2 regions of the Shewanella sp. LZH-2 genome follow, and region 1 is predicted to be linked to the other one. Evidence: predicted binding sites of a transcription regulator. Region 1 holds the regulator's gene; the other holds the start of a gene.
The links. Region 1 encodes NrdR, which represses ribonucleotide reductase genes. Its sites were predicted from a motif close to AAACACNANATNTNGTGTTT; they were not measured.
Positions count from the first base shown of each region.

Region 2: the regulator NrdR is predicted to act here: its motif matches at 7,428-7,447, upstream of nrdA (class 1a ribonucleoside-diphosphate reductase subunit alpha).

Region 1 is NZ_CP069350.1:1,231,344-1,246,212, forward strand. It holds gene JM642_RS05520 (PilC/PilY family type IV pilus protein) at 1-1,671, shown strand, start outside; gene JM642_RS05525 (TapY2 family type IVa secretion system protein) at 1,694-2,029, shown strand; gene JM642_RS05530 (DsbA family protein) at 2,185-2,838, opposite strand; gene JM642_RS05535 (MBL fold metallo-hydrolase) at 2,937-3,836, opposite strand; gene JM642_RS05540 (LysR family transcriptional regulator) at 4,026-4,964, shown strand; gene ettA (energy-dependent translational throttle protein EttA) at 5,086-6,753, opposite strand; gene glyA (serine hydroxymethyltransferase) at 6,944-8,197, shown strand; gene nrdR (transcriptional regulator NrdR) at 8,372-8,821, shown strand; gene ribD (bifunctional diaminohydroxyphosphoribosylaminopyrimidine deaminase/5-amino-6-(5-phosphoribosylamino)uracil reductase RibD) at 8,909-10,054, shown strand; gene JM642_RS05565 (riboflavin synthase) at 10,062-10,718, shown strand; gene ribBA (bifunctional 3,4-dihydroxy-2-butanone-4-phosphate synthase/GTP cyclohydrolase II) at 10,786-11,889, shown strand; gene ribE (6,7-dimethyl-8-ribityllumazine synthase) at 12,030-12,506, shown strand; gene nusB (transcription antitermination factor NusB) at 12,521-12,925, shown strand; gene thiL (thiamine-phosphate kinase) at 13,004-13,960, shown strand; gene JM642_RS05590 (phosphatidylglycerophosphatase A) at 13,960-14,454, shown strand; gene recN (DNA repair protein RecN) at 14,571-14,869, opposite strand, start outside.
Region 2 is NZ_CP069350.1:2,332,916-2,347,784, reverse strand. It holds gene sppA (signal peptide peptidase SppA) at 1-405, opposite strand, end outside; gene JM642_RS10475 (NADPH-dependent 2,4-dienoyl-CoA reductase) at 571-2,589, shown strand; gene JM642_RS10470 (nuclear transport factor 2 family protein) at 2,689-3,144, opposite strand; gene yfaE (class I ribonucleotide reductase maintenance protein YfaE) at 3,341-3,760, opposite strand; gene nrdB (class Ia ribonucleoside-diphosphate reductase subunit beta) at 3,794-4,924, opposite strand; gene nrdA (class 1a ribonucleoside-diphosphate reductase subunit alpha) at 4,986-7,274, opposite strand; gene JM642_RS10450 (HAD-IA family hydrolase) at 7,720-8,394, opposite strand; gene ubiG (bifunctional 2-polyprenyl-6-hydroxyphenol methylase/3-demethylubiquinol 3-O-methyltransferase UbiG) at 8,396-9,106, opposite strand; gene gyrA (DNA gyrase subunit A) at 9,491-12,253, shown strand; gene serC (3-phosphoserine/phosphohydroxythreonine transaminase) at 12,359-13,456, shown strand; gene JM642_RS10430 (LysR family transcriptional regulator) at 13,730-14,650, shown strand; gene JM642_RS10425 (YjjW family glycine radical enzyme activase) at 14,647-14,869, opposite strand, start outside.

The DNA of each region.
Region 1 (14,869 bases):
GTCGATGAAACAGAACTCACTGGGCTATTTGACTGGGCGAAGGGAATCGATGTTGATAACGATAAAAATCAGGACTTAAGTACTGCCAGTGGCGCAACCCCAAATTGGCGCGCCGATATAATGGGAGATGCTCTACATTCCAAGCCCTTAGCACTCAATTTTGGTTCTGAAGCTAAACCTGATATTCGAATTCTTGTCGGGACGAACCATGGGTTCCTGCATATGTTTAAGGATGAAGGTGATAGCGTGTCTGAGACTTGGGGATTTATCCCCTATGAGCTACTGCCGAATTTTCGCGATCTCAAGGCTAACGCGCCGACGGGCGTACACTCGGTATACGGTATTGATGGCTCGCCAGTTGCCTACACCAAAATGCAGGGCAAACGGATTGAAAAGGCATGGGTATTTGTGGGAATGCGCCGAGGCGGCAATGCGTATTACGCCCTCGATGTGACCACACCTGATAACCCCAGTTTTATGTGGAAGATAGATGCCAGCTCACCCGGTATGGGCGAGTTAGGGCAATCTTGGTCGACGCCTGTGGTGACGACAATTCCGAGTGCGACTGGCGATAAGCCTGTATTGATTTTTGGTGGTGGATATTCCCCTTCAACTAAAGATGGCGCTGAGATTGGTACTGATGACAGCAGTGGCCGTGGCGTGTTTATTGTCGATGCGCAAACGGGGGCGTTAATCCATCAATTCGGCGGCAGTGGGGCTAACACGCCATTGCCAGGTATTGCCAACAGTATTCCAAGCAGTGTTGCTGTATTAGACGGCAATGGTGATGGTCATACCGATAGAATCTATGCCACAGATATCCAAGGTAATGTATGGCGGATGGATATGCCCTCCGCGAATGTGTCGACCTGGTCGGGATTTAAATTTGCCGCATTAGGGGATAAGAGTTCAGTGGCGGGAGATAGGCGATTCTTTTCTGGGCCTATAGTGGCCCAGACCTTGATCTCAAATACCTTTGAGCAGACTAAAGTCGTTAATGGAGCATCGACCAAAGTTGTCACGTCACAGAATATTCCTTACGACGCAATTGTTGTCGGGAGTGGCCACAGGGCAAAGCCAAGTGATGTCTCCCGCTCGGATATGTTTTTTGCATTGCAAGATAGAAACATAGTCACTCAATCATTCCAAGGTAAATCAAATCAAAAGCCTGTGCCTAAAACGCTACAGTTAAGTGATTTATATGATGTCAGTTCGGCGGCGCCCAATGATCAGGCCAGTGAAATCGTTTTTAGTCAAAAACGAGGTTGGTACTATAACTTCTCTCGTAAAGGCGAAAAGAGCCTGTCATCTGCGACCATAGTGGGGGGGGAAGTGTACTTCAGCAGTTTTGTGCCTGGTAGTGATGGCTCAGTCAACCAATGTTTGAGTTCGGGTAAGGGCTATCTTTATAAAAAGAATTTGCACAGGGGCACTCGTGGTTACAAAACAGATTATTTGTATGCAGGTGAGTTGGTACTGGATACGCCGCAGTTAGTGATCCCGCCTGCCGAGCAGCCTAAGGACCCGAATGCTAAAGTACCAACGCCAGATATGTTTTTGATTGGTATCGGTAATGCGGTGCCAGATGAGGCGACATGTGAAAGTGGTAACCCTAAGTGTATTGGGGGCGGGCCAACAACGAACAAAATTTATTATTACATCAGTCAATGATGTAAAGAGTTAACGAGTCGAGATGAGTAATAGCCTTATGATGAAATACGGTACCCTTGGTTTGTTGCTGCTAGCGGGATTCCAATGGTCAGCGCTGGCGACAGAAACTGAGAAGCGACAGGATTACAAATGCTATTTAGAGACTAATCAGGGGTTTAAGCTGATGCGTTTCTCGTGGTTTGAATCTAAAGTCAATGAGTATCTGCTTACCTTGCCCGGGACACAGCTACCGCGTTTACCTCGGGATAAGCCGATTCCACTCTATGCGAAAGCAGTACTTGAGTGTGTAAAAATGAGTGAGCCTTTTACGCTCGAACAGGCAAAGCAAGCCGAGCTTGCGCTCGAGAATCAGGGTTAACTTGGCCTGTGGTATCAACATTGAAAATGCCGATGGGATAAATCCTATAGTGACTTATCCCATCGTTTAAGGGGGAAACCCCAAACTCAAAAAGCCAAGGTTTGAGTCTTCATAAGTAAAACGTAAGACTGGCGCACTTTCAAGAAAGTGGCGTGTTAAGACACTTGTTCATTCAGATACTCAAGCCACTTGCTCGGATGACCGTAAAAACGGCTGTGATTGAGTAAACGCAGATTTCCCTCACTTGTCGTGAGTGCTACTGAAGGGTAACCTTGGGCACCCAGCTGATTCATCAGCGCCCGTGATGCCAAAATGTGCTGGTAAAACGCGTCTTCATTTTGGGCAAATTCCTTCGTAAAGGCAGCGCCATCTATTCCCATTTTTTCTGCTAAAAGATGCAGATTCTGTTCATCGCTGGCGCTTTTGCCATCGCGATAATGGGCGAGTTGCACTGCATGTAGGTAAGCTAGCTCATTGCCCCCTAAGGCTGCAACGGCAAGCATAGCTCTAATGGGGGGCGCAGAATCCAGTACAATGCTGGTATCACGTAATAAGCCTTCATAATAGTTTTCACCAAAGGCTTGTCCGGTTAACGCGGCTATCCGTTGATCATGGGGCATCACATAATCGCGCCATTGGTTATCTATCTGTTTGCGCCTTGGCCCTGTGAGCATGCCGCCTGCGTGGAGTGTTATCTCAAACCCAGCATTAGCAGCGGCGTCCAAGAGTGGTGCAGCCGCATAACACCAACCGCACAGAGGATCGATAATGGCATGTAAAACGGCCTTGGGATTTTCTGTAGTATTCATTTATGTGCTTCCTACAAAACTATTTTGTGCTGTGACTCGCGAGTTAATGCACAATTGTTTGAATTAGTGGGGGCAGGATTATCCATGCCCCTATTCCCTTACATTGGCCAACGCATTTCACCCATGATGACTTTGGCACTGATCTCAAGCCCTGCATCCAAAGGAATTTGTGGGTAGAGTGCGAGCATCTTGGCGATTAAGTCCGCAGAATCTTTTGCTGTTTTGGCTGCCTTTTCAAAGGCATTAATATAATCGCGAGTAAAAGCGATGGCGCGCTTATCAAATCTGGCATCACCGAGATAATGTCCAGGGATAACCTCTTTGGGAGATAAGGCTTCCATCTTTTCTAAATGGGTTAACCAGGCTTTACGCGACGCTAAACTTTGCGTATCTGCCATCCAAACATGGGTGTTATCAAATACTTCAACGCCGCCAGTGATGGTTTTAGCCGACGGTATCCACAGGAAGGTATGCTTAGGGTGAGCATCCTCTAGTCCTTCAATCAGTACTTGTTCACCGTCGATACTAAAGCGATTGGTGGTGACCACTTTTGGCAGCACTAATTGGCTCGGGGCATTGTCCTTTAAAATCGGTCCCCAGTAGGCGAGCTTGCCGTCCATCGATGCTTTAATATCATCGACCGTAGTTTGAGTGGCGACGATTTCGACCTCGGGGAAGTTTTGTTTAATCACATCCAACCCAAAGTAAAAATCCGGATCGCTATGGCTGATATACACCAAGGTAAGCTTTTTACCGCTGGCTTTAATGGTATCCACTAAGGTTTGGGCATCATTTTTTTGAAATTGAGCATCGACTAGCATCATTTCATGTTCGCCGCTGATAAAGCTTGAAGACACCGCAAAAATACTGTTTTCGCCTGGATTAAAATGGCTCACTTGCAAAGGTGCAGCCTGAGCAGTAGCCATTCCCGCCACCAGCATGGTTGCAGCTAGCTGGGGTTTTAAAGAAGTTAACTTTAGATTGTTCAATAGTGTCATTTCTGTTCTCACTTATTCATTCAAATAGGATTCGGTGATTTGCACTGCTGCAAAAGTGAGCTTAGTTTAGGTTGCAAAAAACGTTAGATAAACACGGAAACTTGCGCTTATTTGTTGCATAATCCGGATGAATCAACGTTTGAAACTGATTATTTAGTGCAAAGCAATCAACATAAGGGCGGATAAACCATGGATAGACTCGAAGCGGCAAAGGTTTTTGTGACTATTGTTGAACGAGGCAGCATGATTGGCGCCGCAGAGGCGTTGGATATGTCGCGTTCTATGGTAACCCGTTATTTGGCCGAGATGGAGGAATGGTCGGGCGCACGCTTACTGCACCGTTCGACAAGACGTTTGAGCCTGACCAGTGCGGGCGAGCAAGTGCTCGATTATTGCCAGCGCTTGCTTGAATTAGCGCAGGAAGTCCCCGCGGTTAGTCATGTACAAAGCGCCCAACCCAGAGGATTATTGCGGATCAGTTGTTCGCAATTTATGGCCCATTTACTTCTTCCCACGGTCGTGCGTCCTTACTTAGCCCAATATCCTCAGGCGAGTGTTAACTTTCATGTTAGCAGCCAAACCGTTGATTTAGTTGCCGAACGTATTGATCTTGCCATACGTATCACTAATGAGCTCGATCCTAGTCTAATCGCCAGACGTTTAGGCGAGTGTGAGTCCGTGGTCTGCGCCGCACCGCGTTATCTTGCCACCCATTCACTTATTAGCCATCCCGAGGATTTAACTCGGCATAACTGTTTAACCTATTCCTACTTTGGCGATGTGATGTGGCGGTTTACTCAAATTATTCATCCTGATGGTATCGAGGCGGGGCAGCTTTTTAATATTCCCGTAAGAGGTAACTTAAGTGCCAATGATTCTATGGTGGTACTAAACGCCACCTTGGCCGGCGAGGGGATTGCTATGCAGCCCTTGTGGGCGGTTAAACCGCATCTCGACTCGGGGGCATTAGTGCCACTGCTGCGGGAATTTAAACCTCAATCTTTGGGCGTATATGGGGTGTATCAATCCCGTAAACATATGCAGCCCGCCTTAAGAGTGATGATGGATATGCTGGTGGCCTACTTTGCTAGCATGAACCAGCATGAATATAGTGCCAGCCTGAAATAACGGAAAATCCTCACCCTAAATTCAATGCAATAAAAAGGAGCTTAACCCTTTCGAGTTAACCTCCTCAGATACACGCTTGCCTAGATTCTAGATTCTAGATTCTAGATTCTAGATTCTCGATCTATTTCGTCATGCGCTTGTATTTCAGGCGGTGTGGTTCAACCACATCGGCGCCATAGGTGTTCTTCAACCACGCTGAGTATTCGGTGTAGTTACCTTCGTAGAAGTTAACTTGGCCTTCGTCGCGATAATCCAGAATATGGGTCGCGATACGGTCTAAGAACCAACGGTCGTGCGAGATCACCATAGCGCAACCAGGGAATTCGAGAATCGCTTCTTCCAGTGCGCGCAGGGTTTCAACGTCTAAGTCGTTGGTCGGTTCGTCGAGGAGCAGTACGTTACCGCCAGCCTGCAACAGTTTAGCTAAGTGAACACGGTTGCGCTCACCGCCCGATAGAGTACCGATAATCTTTTGCTGATCTGCACCACGGAAGTTAAAGCGGCCCACATAGGCGCGGCTTGGAATTTCCATGTTGTTGATGCGCATGATGTCTTGACCACCAGAGATTTCTTGCCAAATGGTGTTTTTGTCATTCATCGAGTCGCGGAACTGTTCAACCGACGCCAGTTGTACTGTTTCACCTATCTCAATGGTGCCGCTATCGGGCTGCTCGCTGCCAGACAGCATGCGGAACAGGGTCGATTTACCTGCACCGTTGGCACCGATAATACCGACGATAGCGCCCTTAGGAATCGAGAACGACAGGTTATCGATCAGCACGCGATCACCGTAGGACTTGGTTAAGTTCTTCACTTCGATGACTTTGTCACCTAAACGTGGTCCAGGCGGAATAAACAGCTCGTTGGTTTCGTTACGTTTTTGGTAATCAGTGGTGTTCAGCTCTTCGAAGCGCGCCATACGGGCCTTGCCCTTAGACTGACGGCCTTTCGCGCCTTGGCGAACCCATTCTAATTCTTTCGCAATGGTCTTTTGACGTGCGCTTTCTGCGGCAGATTCCTGCTTCAAGCGGGCATCTTTTTGTTCTAGCCATGAAGAGTAGTTGCCTTCCCATGGGATACCCTCACCACGGTCAAGTTCTAAAATCCAGCCAGCAGCATTGTCGAGGAAGTAACGGTCGTGGGTAATCGCCACAACGGTGCCCGAGTATTCCTGGAGGAAGTGCTCGAGCCACGCGACGGATTCAGCGTCCAAGTGGTTGGTCGGTTCGTCGAGTAGCAGCATTTCTGGTTTTTCCAGCAGCAGACGACAAATTGCTACACGGCGGCGCTCACCACCCGATAAGACTTCAATCTTTTCATCCCAATCAGGCAGACGTAGCGCGTTCGCCGCGCGCTCAAGGATGTTGTCTAGATTGTGAGCGTCCTGCGCCTGAATAATCGCTTCAAGTTCGCCTTGCTCTTTGGCAAGCGCGTCGAAGTCCGCATCGGGTTCTGCATAAGCGGCATAGACTTCGTCTAAGCGTTTGAGGGCATTTTTTGCTTCAGAAACCGCTTCTTCAATCGCCTCACGCACGGTTTGCGTTGGGTCGAGTTTGGGTTCCTGTGGCAGGTAACCAATCTTCAGCCCTGGCATTGGGCGTGCTTCACCCTCAATCTCGGTATCGATACCGGCCATAATGCGCAGTAGGGTGGATTTACCTGAACCGTTAAGACCTAACACACCGATCTTGGCGCCGGGGAAAAAGCTTAAAGAAATGTCTTTAAGGATCTGCTTCTTAGGCGGAACAACCTTGCCCACCCGCAACATGCTGTAAACAAACTGAGCCATTTTTCTGCATCTATAAGTGACTAATGATGCGGCTAATTCTACTCGATTGCGCGCCGAACTCAACTCGGCATTGAGGCGCATTCAAGCTAAAACTGTAGGATTTTCATGTTTCAGAGACTGGGATTGTCGGCTCGTTACGAGTAGAATACCGCGCAACCCTACCTATAAGAATTGGCTGCTGGAGTAAGCAATGCTGAAAAAAGATATGAATATCGCAGATTATGATCCGGAACTGTTTAACGCAATTCAGAATGAAACTCTGCGTCAAGAAGAGCATATTGAGCTGATTGCTTCTGAAAACTACACCAGTCCACGCGTGATGGAAGCGCAAGGTTCACAACTAACGAATAAGTACGCCGAAGGCTATCCAGGCAAGCGTTACTACGGCGGTTGTGAGTATGTGGACGTAGTTGAAACCTTAGCGATTGAGCGTGCAAAACAACTGTTTGGTGCGACCTACGCAAACGTACAACCTCACTCAGGTTCTCAAGCAAACAGCGCCGTTTACATGGCATTGTTAAAACCAGGCGATACCGTTTTAGGAATGAACTTAGCACACGGTGGTCACTTGACCCACGGTTCGCCAGTAAACTTCTCCGGTAAGCTATACAACATTATTCCTTACGGTATCGATGAGTCTGGCAAAATCGACTACGACGAAATGGAACGTCTGGCCGTAGAACACAAACCTAAGATGATGATCGGTGGTTTCTCTGCTTACTCAGGCATCGTTGACTGGGCAAGAATGCGCGAAATCGCAGATAAAATTGGTGCTTACCTGTTTGTTGACATGGCGCACGTGGCCGGTCTTATTGCTGCTGGCGTGTATCCAAACCCAGTGCCACACGCTCACGTTGTGACGTCAACTACTCACAAAACCTTAGCGGGTCCTCGTGGTGGTATCATTCTGTCTGCTGCCGATGATGAAGAGTTATACAAAAAGCTGAACTCTGCAGTATTCCCTGGCGGTCAAGGCGGTCCTTTGATGCACGTTATCGCGGGTAAAGCGGTCGCCTTCAAAGAAGCCCTAGAGCCAGAGTTCAAAGCCTACCAACAACAAGTGGTTAACAACGCTAAAGCCATGGTTGAAGTGTTCTTAGAGCGCGGTTACAAGATCGTCTCTGGCGGTACTGATAACCACTTAATGCTGGTGGACTTAATCGGTCGCGACTTAACCGGTAAAGAAGCCGATGCCGCGTTAGGTAGCGCGAACATCACAGTAAACAAAAACTCTGTGCCAAACGATCCACGTTCTCCATTCGTGACCTCTGGTGTGCGTATCGGTACGCCTGCGATCACTCGCCGTGGCTTTAAAGAAGCTGAAGCGAAAGCGTTAACCGGTTGGATCTGTGACATCCTCGACGATGCCCACAATCCAGCGGTCATCGAGCGCGTAAAGGGCCAAGTATTGGCACTGTGCGCCCGTTTCCCTGTTTACGGTTAACCGATTAATTTTGTGGGGCTGAGTCTAACAACCATCTGATAGTTAACCTCAGCCGATAAATAGGATAAAATCCCATGGCCGCATTAAGCGGCCATTTTTATTGCTAAAATCTTAGACTTAAACCTGCTCGGTTTAAGCAAGATAGGCTTTATTCCATTCACGGCAGGAGGCTCAATGCATTGTCCATTTTGCAGCGCGACAGATACTAAAGTGATCGATTCCCGATTAGTGGCTGAAGGCCATCAAGTGCGTCGTCGCCGAGAATGCACCGAATGCCACGAAAGATTTACTACCTTCGAAGGGGCCGAATTAGTCATGCCACGGGTGATTAAACGCGATGGTACGCGCCAACCCTTCGATGAAGAAAAGCTGCAAGCAGGCATGTTACGCGCGGTCGAAAAGCGCCCCGTGTCCATGGATGAAATCGAGCAGGCCTTAAGTAAAATCAAGTCAACGCTGCGGGCGACTGGCGAGCGTGAAGTGCCATCCGAGATGATAGGTAACTTGATGATGGAACAGTTAATGAGCCTAGACAAGGTTGCCTATATTCGTTTTGCCTCGGTTTATCGCGCCTTTGAAGACGTCTCCGAATTTGGTGAGGCGATTGCGAAACTGCAAAAGTAACATGGGTTATCTTAGGTTAGCGCTTAGGTTAGCGCCTCGTTATGCGCCGCATTCGGGCACGCTTCCTCAAGATTTCATAGGGTTTATATGAATTGGTCAGAACTCGATAACCAGATGATGAGCCGAGCCATACAACTGGCTCGCAAAGGATTTTATACCACTCGCCCCAATCCCAGTGTGGGCTGCGTTATCGTAAAAGATAACCAGATTATCGGTGAAGGTTATCATCAAAAAGCCGGCGAGCCCCACGCCGAGGTGCATGCACTGCGCATGGCTGGCGAGCTCGCCCGTGGCGCGACCGCATATGTCACCTTAGAACCTTGTAGCCATTATGGCCGTACGCCGCCGTGTGCCTTAGCGCTGATCAATATCGGTATTAAACGTGTAGTCGTTGCGGTGGAAGATCCTAATCCGCAGGTCGGTGGCCGCGGTATTCAAATGCTGCGCGATGCGGGTATTGAAGTGGATGTGGGATTACATCGCGATGAGGCCTATGCCTTAAATCTTGGTTTTATGAAGCGCATGGAGTCTGGTCTACCTTGGGTGACGGTCAAACTGGCCGCGAGTCTCGATGGTAAAACCGCGTTATCAAACGGGGTGTCCAAATGGATCACAGGCCCCGAAGCGCGCCGCGATGTGCAGCGTTTACGTTTACGCGCCTGCGCCATAGTGACTGGGATTGAAACTGTACTAGCCGATGACCCATCTCTCAATGTGAGATACTCAGAGCTTGGCAGTTTAACTGCGCAATTTAGTGCGTCGCAGGTTTTACAACCGCTGCGAGTGGTTTTAGACAGTCGCGCCCGTATGCCTATCTCGGCTGCATTGTTTGCGATTGAATCGCCGATTTTATTAGTCTCGACAGTGAGCTATTCGTCAGACTTTATGGCGCAATTACCCGCCCATGTGACTTGCCTCCAATTACCGGCGATTGATGGTCGAATCTCGCTACCCGAGCTCTTAAGCTATTTAGGCAAAAGCTGTAATCAGGTGCTTATCGAAGCGGGCGCGACCTTAGCTGGCGCCTTTATTCGCTCAGGATTAGCCGATGAATTAGTGCTATATCAAGCGATGAAAATCCTTGGCGCACAAGGGCGTAATCTACTCGAATTACCCGATTATCAAATGATGGCCGATATTCCGACCCTCAAACTGGTCGATGAGCGTAAAGTGGGCGCGGATACGCGTTTTACCTTGAGGCTCGAGTCCAATCCATCTTTAGCGAATAAGTGAGTTAACCATGTTTACTGGGATTATTGAGGCCGTTGGCACGCTGCGAAAGCTTGAACGCAAAGGCGATGATATCCGTTTAACGGTCGCCAGTGGCAAACTGGATTTAAGCGATGTGCGTTTAGGCGACAGTATCGCCACCAACGGTGTGTGTTTGACTGTGGTGCAACAATTAGCCGATGGCTATGTGGCTGATGTGTCAGCAGAAACCGTCAGCCTTACAGGCTTTGCCAACTATAAAGTGGGCACTAAGGTCAATCTTGAAAAGGCCGTCACCCCAACTACACGTTTAGGCGGCCATATGGTCAGCGGCCATGTGGATGGCATTGCCACCGTAGAGCAGCGTTTGGCGCGGGGCCAAGCGATTGAGTTTTGGTTAGCGGCGCCTACGGAGCTGGCTCGCTATATCGCCCATAAAGGTTCTATCACCATCGATGGCGTGAGCCTAACGGTAAACGAAGTCGATGGACACCGTTTCCGATTAACCATAGTGCCCCATACCGCGGGTGAAACCACGTTGGTGGATTTGAAAGCCGGCGATAAGGTGAATATTGAAGTGGATTTAATCGCTCGCTATTTAGAGCGTTTAATGCGCTTTGATACTAAAGAAACCCAAGGCGGTGGGGTGACCATGGAAATGTTAGCCCGTGCTGGCTTTGTGCGTTAGGGCACTGGCACTTAGCTCACTTAGGTATAGAATTTCATAACAACAGTAAAATCATAAAGGTCCTACAATGGCGCTGCACAGTATAGAAGAGATCATCGAGGATATTCGTCAAGGCAAAATGGTTATTTTGATGGATGACGAAGACAGAGAGAACGAAGGCGACCTGATTATGGCGGCCGAAATGGTGACGCCAGAAGCGATTAACTTTATGGCGAAATACGGTCGTGGACTCATCTGCCAAACCATGACCAAGGCCCGTTGCCAGCAGCTAAATCTGCCCTTGATGGTGACTAATAACAATGCGCAGTTCTCGACCAACTTTACGGTATCGATTGAAGCTGCCGAAGGCGTAACCACCGGGATTTCGGCCCACGATCGCGCCGTAACGGTAAAAGCGGCCGTGGCTAAAGATGCCAAGGCATCGGATTTAGTCCAGCCTGGGCATATCTTCCCATTAATGGCGCAGGACGGCGGCGTGTTAACCCGCGCTGGCCACACAGAAGCGGGTTGTGATTTAGCCCGTTTAGCGGGGCTTGAGCCGTCGGGCGTGATTGTTGAGATCCTCAATGAAGACGGCACCATGGCCCGCCGTCCTGATTTAGAGATTTTCTCTGAAAAACACGGCGTTAAAATCGGCACTATTGCGGCGCTGATTGAATACCGTAACACCAAAGAAACGACCGTTGTGCGTGAAGCAAAATGCAAACTGCCAACCCGTTTTGGTGAGTTCGATATGGTGACCTTTAGGGATACTATCGACAACCAATTGCACTTTGCCTTAGTGAAGGGCGAGGTGAAACCTGACTGTTTAGTGCGGGTGCATTTACAGAATACGTTTAACGATCTACTCCATTCTGAGCGCGATCAGCAACGCAGCTGGCCGCTCGAAAAAGCGATGGCGCGGATTTCTGCCGAAGGTGGTGTATTGGTGTTGCTTGGCAATCAAGAACATTCCAGTGAAATTCTCGCTAAAGTCAAAGCCTTTGAAGCGGAAGATCAAGGTCAAACGCCTGTATCGGCTAAATGGCAAGGTACGTCGCGCCGCGTCGGTGTGGGTTCACAAATTCTGGCCAGTTTAGGCGTGACCAAAATGCGACTCTTAAGCTCGCCTAAGCGTTACCATTCACTATCAGGCTTTGGCCTAGAAGTGACAGAGTACGTAGCTGAGTAACAGGCTAAGCTTTTAATAGGTTCCACTAAGGTAAAATTCACCATTTCTATCATTTGCATAAGGCCGTGGGCAATTGACTGTGGTATCATGTCGCCACTTTTCGCCCCGAGCCGGGTGCTTTAGCTAAATTAGGTAAGAAAATGAACGTAGTTCAAGGTAATATCGAAGCGAAGAATGCCAAAGTTGCGATTGTAATTTCGCGTTTTAACAGCTTTTTAGTAGAAAGCCTGCTTGAAGGTGCACTTGACACGCTGAAACGTTTTGGCCAAGTCAGTGATGAAAACATCACTGTCGTCCGTGTACCTGGTGCGGTTGAGTTACCGCTGGCTGCACGTCGTGTTGCTGCAAGTGGTAAGTTTGACGGCATTATTGCACTTGGTGCCGTAATCCGTGGTGGTACCCCTCACTTTGATTTTGTTGCAGGCGAATGTAACAAAGGTCTAGCTCAAATTGCATTAGAGTTCGATCTGCCGGTTGCTTTCGGTGTATTGACTACAGATACCATTGAACAAGCTATTGAGCGTTCAGGTACTAAAGCGGGTAACAAGGGCGGCGAAGCTGCGCTAAGCTTGCTTGAAATGGTCAACGTTCTGCAACAGCTTGAACAACAGTTGTAATAGTAGGAAAAATAATGAAGCCTTCTGAGCGCCGCAAGGCCCGCCGTTTAGCCGTTCAAGCCATTTATTCATGGCAACTAAGCGGGAATAATATTGCCGATGTCGAGCATGAGTTTTTAACTGAACAGAGTCTCGATGGTGTAGACGTAGCTTATTTTCGTGAGCTATTTGCAGGCGTAGCAACTAAGAAAACCCAACTGGATGAGTTGATCATTCCACACTTAGATCGCCCCATTGATGAGGTGTCTCCAGTGGAGAAAGCTATAGTCCGCTTAGCGGCCTATGAGCTGACTTTCCGTAAAGATGTGCCATTTAAAGTTGCCATTAACGAGGCGATTGAATTGGCTAAAGCTTTCGGTGCGGATGAAAGCCATAAGTTTGTTAATGGATTACTCGACAAACTGGTTGCACGTAAGTAATAAGGACAAACGGTATCTTAGGATACCGTTTTTCATTGCTAACAAAGGTGGCCGATGTGAGTCGCGCCAAACTGTACAGTGAAAGAATTCCAGCTTATTGAATGTTATTTCAATCACCGCGGCCCAGCACGCCGTGATGTAAAATTGAGTATTGGCGACGATTGCGCCCTTGTGCAGCCCGCCGAAAACAAGTCGATCGCCATTTCCTGCGATACCTTAGTCGAAAATGTTCACTTCTTCCCCGATATTCCACCTCAAGCCTTAGGTTACAAAGCCTTAGCTGTAAATCTTTCTGATTTAGCGGCAATGGGGGCCGAGCCTGCGTGGATGACGCTTGCACTCACTTTGCCAGAGGTTAATGAGACCTGGCTGAGTGGTTTTAGTGAAGGCCTGTTTGAAGCGGCAGAATATTATGGCATCGCCTTAATAGGTGGTGACACAACTCGCGGGCCTAGGGCAATTAATATCACAGTGCACGGGCAAGTCCCTCATGGCAAAGCCTTGACCCGTCATGGCGCTAAGGCCGGTGACTGGATTTATGTAACGGGTACGCTTGGTGATTCTGCGTTAGGGCTGGACTTGATCCGCGGCGTGCAACATGCTCGAGCGGAGCATAAAGAGTTTTTGATTAATCGCCATTATCGACCCACTCCTCGAGTATTGGCTGGGCAATCATTGCGCTCTTTGGCATCCAGTGCCATCGATTTATCCGATGGTTTTATCTCGGATATTGGGCATATCCTCAAGGCATCAAAGGTTGGCGCTGTAGTCGATGTGGGGGCGATTCCTTTGTCGCGCGCGATGCAAGATACCGTGAGCGAAGAACATGCATTAGGCTATGCGCTGACGGGGGGTGAGGATTATGAACTGCTCTTTACCGTGCCTGAGGCACAAAAAGGTGCGTTAGAAACCGCCCTCAGCCATGCTGGTACTAAGTTTGTCCGTGTTGGGCAAATTTGTGCGGGCAGTAAGCTTAAGTTGCAACTTAATGGTGAGCTATTTACGCCACCGTACCACGGTTTTGAGCATTTTTAATGAAGTTGTTATCCGAAGATCAGGCGCTGTCGCGCCTGTCCCTTAAAAATCCTATTCATTTTTTAGCCCTCGGTTTTGGCAGTGGTTTAGCGGCTAAGGCTCCAGGTACTTTTGGTACCTTGGCGGCAGTCCCGCTCTATTTATTATTGGCCCAGTTGCCCTTGAGTTGGTATTTAGCCCTGACCTTAGTGTGCGTACTCGCGGGGATTTATATCTGCGATAAGGCCGCTAAGGACATGGGCGTACATGACCATGGCGCGATTGTATGGGATGAAGTTGCAGGTTTATTGATCACTATGATTGCCGCCCCCGCTGGTATTCTGTGGCTCGCTGTCGGTTTTGTGCTGTTTCGGCTATTCGACATCCTAAAACCTTGGCCGATTCGATGGCTTGATGCCAAAGTTGAAGGTGGTTTTGGCATTATGATAGACGATGTATTAGCAGGATTTTTTGCACTTATTTGTCTGCAAGTAATTGTCTTTATTAGCCAATAATATCTTTAGTTAACCCAAACTAAAGTTCGTTACCCTATAAATGCCAATGCCTTATCTGCTGTAGATAAGGCATTGGTTATAAAGCTTTATTTTCGTTGCGGTGGCTTACTGTATTTTTACTGTAATAGTTCTCGTGCATTGGCGAGAGTGTTAGAAGTAATTGTATCGCCACCAAGAAGTCTGGCTAATTCTTGGATACGTTGCTCCCTATCCAAAGGCATCATAGTGGTTTCTGTACTGCCCGCCTTGTTGAATTTATTCACAAACATATGTTGATGGCCATTACCAGCAACTTGAGGTAAATGGGTTACACAAAGTACTTGAGTCGATTCTCCTAGACTACGCAGCATTCTGCCAACCACAGCAGCGGTCGGGCCTGAAATTCCCACATCCACCTCGTCGAAAATCAGGGTAG
Region 2 (14,869 bases), 1.1 Mb from region 1:
ACGATTTAAGGCGTCGCCAATGGATTGTAATTTGCTGATCCCCGCACGTTTTAGCTCTGACAAGTCTAAGACTATAGTGCTTATCCTGTTATCGTGCGCCGCGTTATCAATCACATAGATAATATCCGCCAGTAGGATTTCGCCATCGCTGCTGCCGTTATTACCTTGCTTGAGTGCGGCTTCAAGCGGGTCGACCTGTTGTTTTTGATCAACAATCGATCCCGCAAGATTAAGTACCAGTGCCGAATTATCTTCGACCTGAATATCTTCACTACTGCCAATGACAATCAGAATCATGGCGAGGAGGCCAAAAAAGATCAGGTTAAGTATGAATTTACGGATCCCGTTAAGGGCGTTCCAAATGAATAAGCATATTCTCTTGAAAAACGATGGGTTAGCGGACATTAGCCACTCCTTTGCATATCGAATGTGCCAATGCTAACTGAAAATCTCTTCACTGGCTAAACACAATTGTAAAGGTTTTTAACTTTTAACCCGTTAGCAACAGTTGAGCTTACATTTGACTCAAGGTATGCTCATTTAAATCACTTGTTTAAAAAGGATGTTTGAATGTCGTTTCCCCATTTATTAGAACCCTTAGATCTGGGATTTACCCAGCTCAAAAACCGTGTGTTGATGGGCTCCATGCACACGGGGTTAGAAGAAGAAAAGGGCGGATTTGAGAAACTGGCAGCGTTTTATAAAGAGCGCGCGTTGGGCGGCGTAGGATTGATCGTCACTGGCGGAATTTCACCAAACCTACGTGGTCGATTGACTCCCCATGCTTGTCAGTTGAGTTTCCCCTGGCAAGTGGGCAAGCACCGCATTGTGACTCAAGCGGTGCATGAGGCCGGTGGTAAAATCTGTATGCAAATCCTGCATGCTGGGCGCTATGGTTATCATCCTTTTTCGCAGGCACCGAGTAAAATCAAATCGCCGATTACTCCCTTTACGCCTTCTGCCATGTCGAGCCGTCAAGTACGCGCCACTATTAAGGATTACGCCAGTTCTGCCGCCTTAGCGAAAAGAGCAGGGTACGATGGCGTTGAAGTGATGGGCTCTGAGGGGTATTTGATCAACCAATTTATCAGTTCCCGGACCAATACGCGCACCGATGAATGGGGCGGCAGTTTTGAAAAACGCGCGCAATTTCCGCTAGAGATTGTGAATGCCATTCGCGCCCAAGTGGGCAAAGACTTCATCATTATCTTCCGCTTATCTATGCTCGACTTGGTCGATAACGGCTCCACCTGGGATGAAGTTGTGCAACTGGCCAAATGGCTTGAAAATGCGGGAGTGTCTATTATCAATACTGGGATTGGCTGGCATGAGGCCCGCGTGCCAACCATTGCGACCAGTGTGCCCCGCGGCGCCTTTGCTTGGGTAACTGAAAAACTTAAGAAGTCGGTTTCAGTGCCCTTGATTGCCACAAACCGTATTAATACGCCTGAGATTGGCGAGCAAATCATCGCCACTGGTCAAGCGGACATGGTGTCTATGGCGAGGCCTTTCCTAGCCGATCCTGAGTTTGTGAATAAAGCGGCTGCCAACACGCCAGAGCTGATTAATACCTGTATTGGTTGTAATCAAGCCTGTTTAGATCATACCTTCTCTCTGAAACGTGCCACTTGCTTGGTCAATCCCCGTGCCTGTTATGAGACCGAAATTAACTTTTTACCTACCAATAAAAAGAAGCGTATCGCAGTGATGGGCGCGGGCCCCGCTGGGATGGCATTCTCTGTGTATGCAGCGATGCGCGGCCATGAAGTCGTGCTTTTTGAGGCGAAATCCGAGGTGGGTGGTCAGTTTAATCTGGCACGTAAAATCCCAGGAAAAGAAGAGTTTAACGAGACAATTCGTTATTTCCTCAATCAAATTAAACTGTATAAAATTGATCTGCGCTTAAATACCCGCTTGGATGCTAAGGTACTGGAAACCGAAACGTTTGATGAAATTGTTATTGCTTCCGGCGTGGTCCCACGCGAGTTGAGCTTGCCAGGATTTGATAGCCCCAAAGTGGTGGATTATCAGCAGGTTCTGACGGGGCAAACTGCGATTGGTGACAAAGTCGCGCTGATTGGTGCTGGCGGTATTGGCTTTGATATGGCGCATTACCTCTGCGAATCTGAGTCGAGCACGCTTAATCCTGAAAAATGGTTAAAGCAGTGGGGTATAGACAAGCAATATCAGCATGCGGGTGGGTTAGCCGAGCCTGAAGTCGATAATAGCGATCACAGACAAGTTTATTTGCTGCAACGCAAGACTTCAAAGATGGGCCAAGGCTTAGGTAAAACCACCGGTTGGATCCACCGTTTAGTGTTAAAACAGCATGATGTGAAGATGAAAACCGGCGTCAACTATGAAAAGTTTGATGACGCTGGCCTACATATTCGGGTTGGTGAGCAAACTGAAGTATTGGCCGTGGATAATGTTATCCTCTGCGTCGGACAAGAATCAAATCGCACCTTAGTCGATGAGATGAAAGCAACGGGCATTCCTGTGCATTTGATTGGGGGGGTTGATGTTGCCGCTGAGCTGGATGCAAAACGCGCCATTCGTCAAGGCGCCGAGCTTGCTATGCTGCTGTAGTTTTAAGCGGTTTATCCTAAAAAATGCCTGAGTCAGACTCAGGCTTTTTTGTTGATTGATATGAAGATAAGCGCTTATCTATATGAGTGGGCCATTTGCTTAGTTGGGTAAATGCCCATAACTGACGACTCTAGTGACTTGCCACTGGCCATTGGTGTGTTGCCAGACCATTAAAAATTTGGCTTTGCCGTCACAACTGCCAGTTTCTTGGCTGCAAAATTTATGTACACCCTCTGTTATCGCGCCAAAGTCCTTGATGGGATAGGCTTGAAAGCTCTCTTCAACCAGTGAGCGGGTGTATTTACCACAGGCATAGTTTTTAGTGTTGTTGATCATCGACTGGCGATCCCAAGTGACACCACCGTTGTCATGGTAAAACTCGACCTTATCTGCAAAGTAACTTTCGTGCAGCTTGAGTTGTTGCTCATCGGCACAACGATTAAATGAATCAAATACCTTACTATCCATGTCTTTCATTTCGGCAACGAGGTTATCTTCACTCGAAAATGCACTCATTGACACAAGCAGCAAGCTGATTGCGATTAACTTATCCATAGCTCTCCTTGGCATAAACTGGTCCACCTAATACAAAGTAAAAATAAGTGGAAAGCAATAACATAATGATCTTTTGGCAAGCTAACAAGGGTGAGCGATAAAGCGCTTGGGAAGCTGTAAAGATGTTGTTTTTGCTAATCAGTAGGTGTTATGCAGGAGAATGTTTGTCAATAACAACCAATAGTAGACGACTCTGCTAGTCTTCGACCACTTCTTGCTGTGGCACGGCTTTGAGGTTGGCGGTTTTACGTGTAGATGTAGACTGAGCGCGGGTGTGGCAAGAATAGGTCACCACGGCAGCGCCTTCGGGCGATAAGTCGAGTTCTAAATCTTCGCTGGGTATACAGCAGCAGGGCAGACATTCGTCGGCATTGAGATCGGCTAGAGGCTCGGTTAAATAGCTGACACGACCACTAAGCACTTTTGTTTTACAGGCACCACAAAAGCCACTACGACATTCAGAGAAAATTCTGACTTTTTTGGCCTCAAGAGCTTGCAGTAAAGAGCCGTGCTGCGGGGTAAATAGCAGCACAGGTTGCCCTTGCAGGCGCACAATGGGCGCCTTGGCAAAGGGATTATTCAATGGATGGCTCTTTAGCTGGTTCGACTTAGTCATTTCGTAATCTAGTCATTTCACAATCAAAAGTGATTAGAGATCGAAATCAAGAAATTCATCACTGTCGACGGCTGCATCGATTTGGCCAACCAGATAGGATGACACTTCCACTTCTTGTGGGGCCACTTGCACTGCGTCACTCTCTAGCCAGTTTTTCATCCATGGCAGTGGGTTAGTTTGTTCTGCGTAAGGTAGCGGCAGGTTAACTGACTTCATCCGTTGGTTAGTAATGTACTCAACATATTGGCAGAGGATCTGCTCGTTTAGACCGATCATTGAGCCGTCTTTGAACAGGTATTTTGCCCATTCTTTTTCTTGTTCGGCGGCTTTTAGGAACAGGTTATAGGCTTCCTGTTGGCATTCTGCGGCAATCTCGGCCATCTCAGGATCGTCTTTGCCGCCCTGCATAATGGTTAAGATATGCTGAGTGCTGTTTAAGTGCAGCGCCTCGTCACGGGCGATAAGACGAATAATTTTCGCGTTACCTTCCATAAGTTTACGCTCAGCGAAGGCAAATGAGCAGGCAAAGCTCACGTAGAAGCGAATGGCTTCGAGCGCGTTAACTGACATCATGCACAGGTACAGCGCTTTTTTCAGGGTGCGGGTATTTACCTCTAAAGGCTCACCATCAATCACATGGGTGCCTTCACCGAGTAAATGATATGTCTGGGTTAATTTGATGAGGTGATCGTAGAACTCTGCAATGTCTGTGGCACGGCGCAGGATCTCATGGTTCACCACGATATCGTCAAAAATCACTGAAGGATCGTTGACGATATTGCGAATAATGTGAGTGTATGAGCGCGAATGAATGGTCTCGGAGAATGACCAGGTTTCAATCCAGGTTTCTAACTCAGGCAGTGACACCAATGGCAAAAAAGCTACGTTAGGCGAGCGACCTTGAATTGAATCGAGCAGCGTTTGGTATTTCAGGTTCGAAATAAAAATATGCTTTTCATGATCGGGTAGTGAGTTGTAGTCGATTTTATCGCGGCTCACATCGACTTCCTCTGGGCGCCAGAAGAAAGACAGCTGCTTTTCAATTAGTTTTTCAAACACTTCATATTTTTGTTGGTCATAACGTGCGACGTTTACTGATTGTCCGAAAAACATGGGTTCACGGGTGGCATCGTTGGGTGTTTGGCAAAAAGTAGAGTAGGTCATGGTACGAGTATTCCAATAAGTCGGGATCCCATTGGGATCCCGCAACCGTTAACATTGAAGATTAGATTTTGCAAGCGCCGCCAGCACAGCCGTCATCTTCTTTCTCTATGTTGGTAATGTCATCGTGTTGATCCGATGCACCATCGCGAGTGTTATGGTAGTACAGCGTTTTTACACCTAACTTGTAGGCATTGAGTAAGTCTTTTAGCAGGGTCTGCATTGGGACTTTACGGCCCTCAAAACGCGCTGGATCATAGTTTGTGTTGGCCGAAATCGCTTGGTCAACGAACTTTTGCATGATACCCACAAGCTGTAAGTAACCTTCGTTGCTTGGCATTTGCCATAACAGCTCGTAGTTGTATTTCAGCTCATCGAAATCAGGCACTACTTGTTTTAACTGGCCATCTTTACTGGCTTTCACACTGATCAAGCCGCGTGGCGGTTCGATACCGTTGGTGGCGTTTGAGATCTGTGATGAAGTCTCAGACGGCATCAGTGCAGACAATGTCGAGTTACGTAAACCGTATTCTTTGATATCTTGACGTAGTGTTTCCCAGTCTAAATGCAATGGCTCACTGCAAATCTTATCTAGGTCACGTTTGTAGGTATCGATAGGTAAAATACCTTGAGCGTAAGTCGTCTCATTAAATAATGGGCACGCACCTTTTTCTTTCGCCAGATTCATTGACGCTTTGAGCAGATAAAACTGAATCGCTTCAAAGGTCTTGTGAGTCAGATTGTTCGCGCTACCATCGGAGTACTTCATACCATTCTTCGCTAAATAGTTAGCGAAGTTGATAACACCAATCCCTAAGGTTCGACGGTTCATCGACGAAATTTGCGCCGCTTTGATTGGGTAATCTTGGTAATCCAGCAGGTTATCTAAGGCTCGCACGGCTAAATCAGCTAATGGCTCCAGTTCCGCTAAATCGGTAATTGTCCCTAGGTTTAATGCCGACAGTGTACAAAGGGCGATTTCGCCGTTTGGATCGTCAATGTTATTCAATGGCTTAGTCGGCAGCGCGATTTCAAGGCAGAGGTTAGACTGTCTGATCGGTGCAACTTTTGAGTCAAATGGACTGTGGGTGTTACAGTGATCCACGTTTTGAATGTAGATACGGCCCGTTGAAGCACGTTCTTGCATCATCAATGAGAACAGATCCACCGCTTTTAATGTCTTTTTGCGAATGCTGCTGTCTTGCTCATATTGCAGATATAAACGCTCAAATTCGGCTTGATCTTCAAAGAAGGCATCGTAAAGACCGGGTACGTCCGATGGGCTGAACAGGCTGATATTTTCGCCTTTGATCAGACGTTGATACATCAGTTTATTCAGTTGCACGCCGTAGTCTAAATGACGGATACGGTTATCTTCAACGCCACGGTTATTTTTCAGTACTAGCAGCGATTCAACTTCTAAGTGCCAAATAGGATAGAAGAGGGTGGCTGCACCGCCGCGCACGCCGCCTTGCGAGCACGATTTCACCGCAGTTTGGAAATACTTGTAGAAAGGTAAGCAACCTGTGTGGAAGGCTTCGCCACCACGGATTGGGCTTCCTAATGCACGGATACGACCGGCGTTGATACCGATACCAGCGCGTTGGCTCACGTATTTTACGATAGATGATGCTGTCGCGTTGATTGAATCCAAGCTATCGCCACATTCAATCAGTACGCATGAGCTAAACTGACGAGTCGGCGTACGCACTCCCGCCATGATAGGCGTTGGCAGTGAAATCTTAAAAGTCGATACCGCATCGTAAAAATCTTTGACGTATTGCAGACGCGTAGCTTTTGGATAGCGGGCAAACAAACAGGCCGCCACCAGAATATAGAGGAACTGGGCGCTCTCATAAATCTCGTGGGTGACGCGGTTTTGAACCAGATATTTACCTTCAAGCTGTTTAACGGCTGCGTAAGAGAAGTTCATATCGCGCCAATGGTCGATATAAGTATCCATAATATCGAGTTCTTCGCGGGTGTAATCCTGCAGAATATGCATATCATACTTACCCAACTCTACCAGCTTAGTGACATGGTCATATAACTTGGGCGGCTCGAACTGACCAAAAGCCTTCTTACGCAAATGGAATACGGCTAAACGCGCAGCCAGAAACTGATAATCGGGTGACTCAGGGGAAATTAAATCCGCCGCAGATTTGATGATCGTTTCGTGGATAGCTTCGGTTGGGATCCCATCGAAAAACTGTAAATGCGTGCGAAGTTCAACTTCAGAAACAGAAACGTTTTTTAATCCCTTGGCTGCCCAAGTAATTACGCGGTGTATTTTGTCGAGATCAATTGTCTCACGTGCACCACAGCGTTTTGTAACTGTCATATTGCTATTCATTGAAGAGAGGCCTTGGTTCTGATATCTGTTCAGGTGAACTAAGTCACCGTACGTTTCCTTGTAAAACAATCAACCTGAAAACCCTTAATACTGTTGACTATGGTGAAAATAGTCGATTTAGCGGGGAACTTCTAGTGTGTCTGATTGCTACCTATACACAAGATATGGTGTTTTAAATAATCTGAGATACAAGATAGTGAGGTTTGCTATTATTTGCAAGTCTCAATTTAGGGGGTATCTTGTGGATATCTTGAGGATAAAAAAATGCGTTAGTAATGACTAACCCTGTAGCTCAAATTGAGATTAGCGTGCGTTTGATATGGCGAATTTTTATTCCGATCCCGCAGTGTGATCGATCGCTAAAATAAGCAGCGATCACGATCGCGGGGATTGACCCATAGCGTTAATTCTATTAATAGCTATCAGCACGAATCCTGATTCGTGCTTATTTTGTTAACGCTTGGCTTAGTGCCGAATGTAAATTCGAAGGCGTCGTAAACTGTGCATAGGCAGGCCATGCATCGGGTGTATCGTCCTCGCCCAAATATCCCCACAGCGCTACACCGCCGAGCATGCCCGCCGCTTGAGCCGCCAGTAAATCCCGCTCAGCATCACCTAAGTAAAGGATTTGCTGTGGCTTGCACTGCAACTGCTGCGCGCCCAATAGCATAGGTGCGGTATGGGGCTTAGGGTAACGGGTCGAATCGCCGCTGATCATCACTGGCATACGCGAGCTGAGCTTAAGCTTATGTAACAGGGGACGAGTAAAGCGGGCAGGTTTATTGGTGATGACTCCAAATGGCACGCGGCATAACTCGAGCCAGTCAAGCAGTGGAGAAATACCTTCAAACAATTGGCAATGGTCGCCATTGATCCTTTGATAGTGGGCAAGGAGTCCTTGCTGGACTTGGGTGCGTAGCACCTCATCTGCACCAGGAATGGCCGCATCGACTAAGGCAAAGCTGCCATGGGAGGCGGCGCTACGCATGTCTGCAAAGGGTTTTGCCAGGATACCGACATCAGACAAACTGAGGTTAAGGGCCTGAACCAGATCCGGCGCGGTATCGGCAAGGGTACCATCAAGGTCGAATAAGACCCCTTTAACCTCAGCTAAACTCATCTTAATCTGCCTTTTGCGTTGCAATCATATAGTTTACATCGACCTTAGATGTGTACTTAAAAATCCCTGTTAACGGGTTATAAGTGATCCCAAGGGCGTCTTTGCAGATGAGGTCGGTGTTATCGACTAAGGCCATGAGTTCCGATGGCTTGATGAACTTATTATGGTCATGGGTGCCAATTGGCAACATCTTTAATAGGTACTCGGCGCCGATAATGGTCTCGACAAAAGACTTCATATTACGGTTGATGGTTGAGAAAAACACAAAACCACCGGGTTTTACCATATCGCAGCAGGCTTGGATCACTGATTGGGGATTGGGTACGTGTTCGAGCATCTCCATGCAGGTCACCACATCATAGTATTCGCGGTGATCTTCCCTATGAGCCTCGGCGGTGTTTTTCACGTAATTGATGCTCACACCGGTTTCCAGCGCATGCAAGCGTGCAACTTCTAACGGTTCTTCACCCATATCAAGACCATCAACCACTGCACCGATGCGCGCCATGCTTTCGGATAAAATGCCACCGCCACAGCCGACGTCGAGCACTTTTTTACCAAAAATCCCGCCAGCGGTCTGATCGATATAGTTTAAGCGAAGGGGATTTAATAGATGCAGCGGTTTAAACTCGCCATTGAGATCCCACCAGGTTTCGGCCATACGTTCAAACTTTGCGATTTCCTGTGGGTCTACGTTGGTATTCTGTTGCATGCGATTACCTAAAGCGGCTGAATAGTGCGGCTATTATAACGACAATGGTGGATAAACACAGTATTGGCTGATTCTAAGTCTTTGTGGTTGAGTGAAATTTCAGCAATTATCATTAATTCTTAAACACTTTGTGAAGCGGAGCGGTTTTTCTGCTCGGATATTAATCAAGTCTTGGACTCAATTTCGCCATTAACAACGGATTTTATCGGGTTTAAAAGTGCAAATTGACAGTGTTTTCATCTATTAAGCCACATCCTTCTCAATTCGCGCAGGATAGGTCTGGCGACATTAAATAACTGTGTTAGAATGCCAAATCACGTTTTTGGGCCGCTCAATGATACGGATTATGCGTTGTCGGCTAATTTTCAGGGGAACGAGCAGTTTATGACTGATCTGGCATCATCTATTTCGCCAATTAATATCGAAGACGAACTAAAGAATTCGTACCTTGATTACGCCATGAGCGTCATCGTAGGACGTGCATTACCAGACGTGCGTGATGGCCTTAAGCCTGTACATCGCCGCGTGCTGTTTGCCATGAGTGAATTGAAGAACGATTGGAACAAGCCGTACAAAAAGTCTGCCCGTGTGGTCGGTGACGTGATCGGTAAATATCACCCCCATGGTGACGTGGCGGTATACGACACTATCGTGCGTATGGCTCAGCCTTTCTCACTGCGTTACACCTTAGTCGACGGTCAAGGAAACTTCGGTTCGGTTGACGGTGACTCTGCCGCGGCAATGCGTTATACCGAAATCCGGATGGATAAGTTAGCGCACCAGCTCCTCGCCGATCTTGAAAAAGAAACCGTTGACTATGTGCCAAACTACGACGGCACAGAACAAATTCCTGCGGTATTACCGACACGCGTACCTAACCTGTTGATTAACGGTTCATCGGGTATTGCAGTGGGTATGGCGACGAACATCCCACCACACAACTTAACGGAAGTGGTTAAAGGCTGTTTAGCGCTGATCGCCGATCCTGCGCTGTCGATTGAACAGCTCATGGAATATATTCCTGGCCCAGATTTCCCAACGGCGGCGATCATCAATGGCCGTAAGGGCATTATCGATGCGTATAAGACGGGCCGCGGCCGCGCCGTTATGCGCGCGCTGGCTGAAGTCGAAACCGAAGACAATGGCCGTGAACGTATTATCGTCACCGAAATCCCTTATCAGGTGAACAAGGCAAAACTCATCGAGAAAATCGCTGAGCTAGTTAAAGATAAGAAGATTGAAGGTATTAGCGGTCTGCGCGATGAGTCTGACAAAGACGGTATGCGCATCGTTATCGAAATTAAGCGTGGTGAAGTGGGTGAAGTTGTCCTGAACAACCTCTATGCCCAAACACAAATGCAATGTTCTTTTGGTATCAACATGGTGGCTTTGACCAATGGTCAGCCTAAGTTGTTCAACTTAAAAGAAATGCTCGAATGCTTTATCCTGCACCGCCGTGAAGTGGTGACTCGCCGTACTGTATTTGAACTGCGTAAAGCGCGCGAACGTGCCCATATTCTTGAGGCATTAGCGGTCGCGCTGGCCAACATCGACCCGATTATTGCGTTGATCAAAGCCTCGCCAACCCCAGCTGACGCTAAAGTCAAACTGGTTGAGCAGGGCTGGGCGCTCGGTCATGTACAGGGCATGCTTGAAAAAGCGGGTGACGATGCGGCGCGTCCTGAATGGTTAGAGCCAGAATTCGGAATCCGTGACGGCTTATATTATCTGACTGAGCAACAGGCTCAGGCAATCCTTGAGCTGCGCTTACACCGTTTAACCGGTCTTGAGCACGATAAGATCATCGCCGAATACGAAGAGCTGCTTGAGTTCATCGCGGGTCTGTTGTTTATTCTGCGTAGCCCTGAGCGTTTGATGGAAGTGATCAAAGAAGAGCTGGAAGAAATTCTTGCTGAATACGGTGATGCTCGCCGCACTGTCATCAACGCCAATGAAATTGATATGAGTCTTGAAGACTTAATCAACGAAGAAGACGTAGTTGTGACTCTGTCACACTTAGGTTACGCCAAGTACCAACCACTGAGCGATTACCAAGCCCAGCGCCGTGGTGGTAAGGGTAAAGCCGCCACTAAGGTGAAAGACGAAGATTTCGTTGAAAAACTGCTGGTTGCGAACACCCACGATACGATTCTGTGCTTCTCAGACTTCGGTAAGATGTACTGGCTCAAGGTCTATCAGTTACCGCTGGCGAGCCGGACATCGCGCGGTCGTCCGATTGTTAACTTGCTGCCACTGGCCGATGGCGAACGCATTACGGCGATTCTGCCAGTGCGTGAATACGCCGAAGATAAGTACATTATCATGGCGACCTCTAACGGTACCGTGAAGAAGACTGCGCTGACAGCTTACAGCAACCCACGTGCTAACGGCATTATCGCTGTTAACCTCAAAGACGGTGACCAACTGATCGGTGTCGATATCACCAATGGTGATGATGAGATCATGCTGTTCTCGAACGAAGGTAAAGTGGTTCGCTTTAAAGAAGGCGAAGAAGTTGCTGTCCTCGATGAAAACGGAAACCCAGTGCTGGATGAAGAAGGCAATCCACAAATCAACTTCAAGGGCGTGCGTCCAATGGGCCGCGGTGCGACCGGTGTTCGCGGTATCAAGCTTGAAGAAGGCCAAAAAGTGGTGTCTCTCATCGTACCTAAGGGCGATGGCGCTATCCTAACCGTGACTGAAAACGGCTATGGTAAACGTACGGAACTGTCTGAATACCCATCTAAGAGCCGCGCGACCAAAGGTGTGGTATCGATCAAGGTGAGTGAGCGTAACGGTGCAGTTGTTGGCGCGGTACAAGTTGGCGGCAATGATGAAATCATGCTGATCAGCGACAAAGGTACCTTAGTGCGTACGCCGGCGAACGGTGTGTCTATCATCGGCCGTAACACCCAAGGTGTGACCATTATCCGCACCGCAAGTGACGAGAAAGTGGTTGGTCTGCAACGTATCGATGAGATCCAAGGCGACGAAGATGACGTCGAGCTGGATGAAAACGGTATGCCAATCGTCCCAGTTGTCGCTGAAGGTGACTCTGTTCAACAAGAGCCTTTAGAGGAAGAGGATGAACTGGAAGAAGAATTAGACGAAGATGAAGAGCTTGACGACGAGCAAGACGAAGACTAATTCGAAAGCATAAAAACGAGCGTCCAATTGGACGCTCGTTTTTTTCATGGCAACGTTTTATTTTATGAATTCTAATATCATGGTTTGTAAATAAGGAGAGTGGCAGTGAGCGCGATTTATAATTTCTGTGCAGGTCCTGCGATGTTACCCGCAGCGGTAATGAAAAAAGCACAACAGGAATTACTCGATTGGAATGGGCTAGGTGTCTCCGTGATGGAAGTCAGCCACAGAGGTAAGGAATTTATCGCGCTGACCAAGCAAGCTGAGGCGGATTTACGCGAGCTGATGCACATTCCACAAAACTATCATGTGTTGTTTATGCACGGCGGTGGTCGCGGTCAGTTCTCTGCCGTTGTGAATAATTTTTTAGGCAACCAAGGCCGAGCCCTGTATTTAGTCAGTGGCCAATGGTCTTCTGCGGCATTAGCCGAAGCCCAAAAGCTGGCGGGCGACGCGCAAATTGATAGCCTTAACATTATTGAAAAACATAATGGACTCAATGCAGTAGTGCTGCCTGATCTGCATAAGATTGATGCCGATTACCGTTATGTGCATTACTGCCCAAATGAGACAGTTGATGGTATCGAAATTTTTGATGAGTTAGACAGTCCATGGCCGATTGTCGCCGACCTATCATCTACCATTATGTCTCGTGAAATTGATGTCAGCCGTTACGGCTTAATCTATGCTGGCGCACAGAAAAACATTGGTCCTTCGGGCTTATCCATTGTGATCGTGCGTGATGATATGTTGAAACTGCCGAGTTTAACTCAATCATCCATTATGGATTATCGTTTAGCGGTGGAGCATGACTCCATGTTCAACACGCCGCCGACCTTTGCCTGGTACTTAGCGGCTGAAGTGTTTGCTTGGCTTAAATCGATTGGTGGAGTGGCGAGTATCGCAAAAATCAATCAGCAAAAAGCGCAAATGCTATATGCCTGTATCGATGCCAATCCTTTCTATAAAAATGGTGTCGTCGCGGCGAACCGCTCACAAATGAACGTGACTTTCCAACTGGCGGATGAATCCCTTGATGGCGCCTTCTTAAAAGAGGCCGAAGCGGCGGGCTTAGTGGCTTTAAAAGGACACCGAATTGTCGGTGGTATGCGTGCAAGCCTATACAATGCAATGCCACTGGAAGGTGTTGCCGCGCTGGTGACATTTATGAACGAGTTTGCAGCTAAATATCACAAGATTTAGTCCGCACTCACCCTATAGCGCATAAGTTTTAAGCTGTTATACGCAAAAAGCGAATGCACATATGCATTCGCTTTTTTGTTGGCAGGATTTGGTTAGATGCAACCCAGATAAGCTTGCGGCAATGGCAGTTGTACCGAGTAAGCCTGTGAGCCGGCACGCATAACAGACCAATATACTTAGCAATCTATTGGGTAAGTTTTATCGTATTGTTTATCATGATTAAAAATTGATATTTTGATTTTTACCATAAGATAAATTACCAGGAAACCACTGATGGATTTAGCCAAGCTTTCGCGTATTAGTATGAAGCACTTAATCACTTTACACGTGATGCTCGATACTCTGAGCGTTACCGCCAGCGCCGAACGTTTATGCTTAAGCCCTTCATCGGTCAGTAAAACCTTAAGTCAGCTTCGAGACAGTTTGAATGATGAACTGTTTTACCGTAATGGTAATTCACTGGTTGCAACACCTTTAGCCAAACGATTAGGCCCAAGCGTGCAACAAATGATCAATGATATGAATCAGATCATAAGTCAAGATGCGTTTACCCCAATAAACTATGAGGGGCGTTTTTCGCTTGCAATGCGTGAAAGCACCTTTGAACTGCTGGCCGCCAAACTTAGCGCCCATATTTTGAGTTTGGCGCCCCATATTCATCTCGATATTTACAGCAAAGACAATATCGGTTTTGATGGACTCATTAATGGCTCGTTAGATTTTGTACTGTTACCCCATGATTTGAGTCAGCCTAATCCTTCGCAAGATGATCTAGTGTGGGAAACCTTGTTCAGCGATGAAATGATTTGCTTAATGAACTCATCACATCCCTTGGCAAAACAATCGCATATCAGCTTTGATGATTATCTCAGCTTCAGCCATATAGGCATCACTGACACGGATCTGAGTACGCCCTATTTTGATATTTTACTCGCTCAGCAATCTAAAAAACGTGCAGTCCCCATTTCGGTGCCAGACTTTGGCAGCGCGGCGTTAATGTGCCACCACAGTGAACTGCTGTTTACCTGCTCGCGCCGCTGGGCATCCATCGCGAGCCAAGCCAAAGGCTTAACCGTGAAACCGTTACCCATCGAATATGGAAAAGTGGCTTATAGCCTCGTATGGCATAAACAAAGTATGAAGGATCCCGCGCTACGCTGGTTGTACGAGCAGATCCTGCTTTGTAGCCGTTAAAGGTAGATGGACGGTAACACGATATTTGTTAAACCTCGCTGGGCAAGGGAGGCTGCTAAGGCTTCAATATCGGTTTGAGTGCAACTTGGCCAAGTTAACGCCTCATCAACCACGCCATGGTGGTGAAAGGCGTTTAATTTCACCCGCGTATCGGCACCGAGGGTCAGTAAATAGCAAGATAGCGCGTTTATCTCCTGTTCAAAATCCGTAATACCTGGG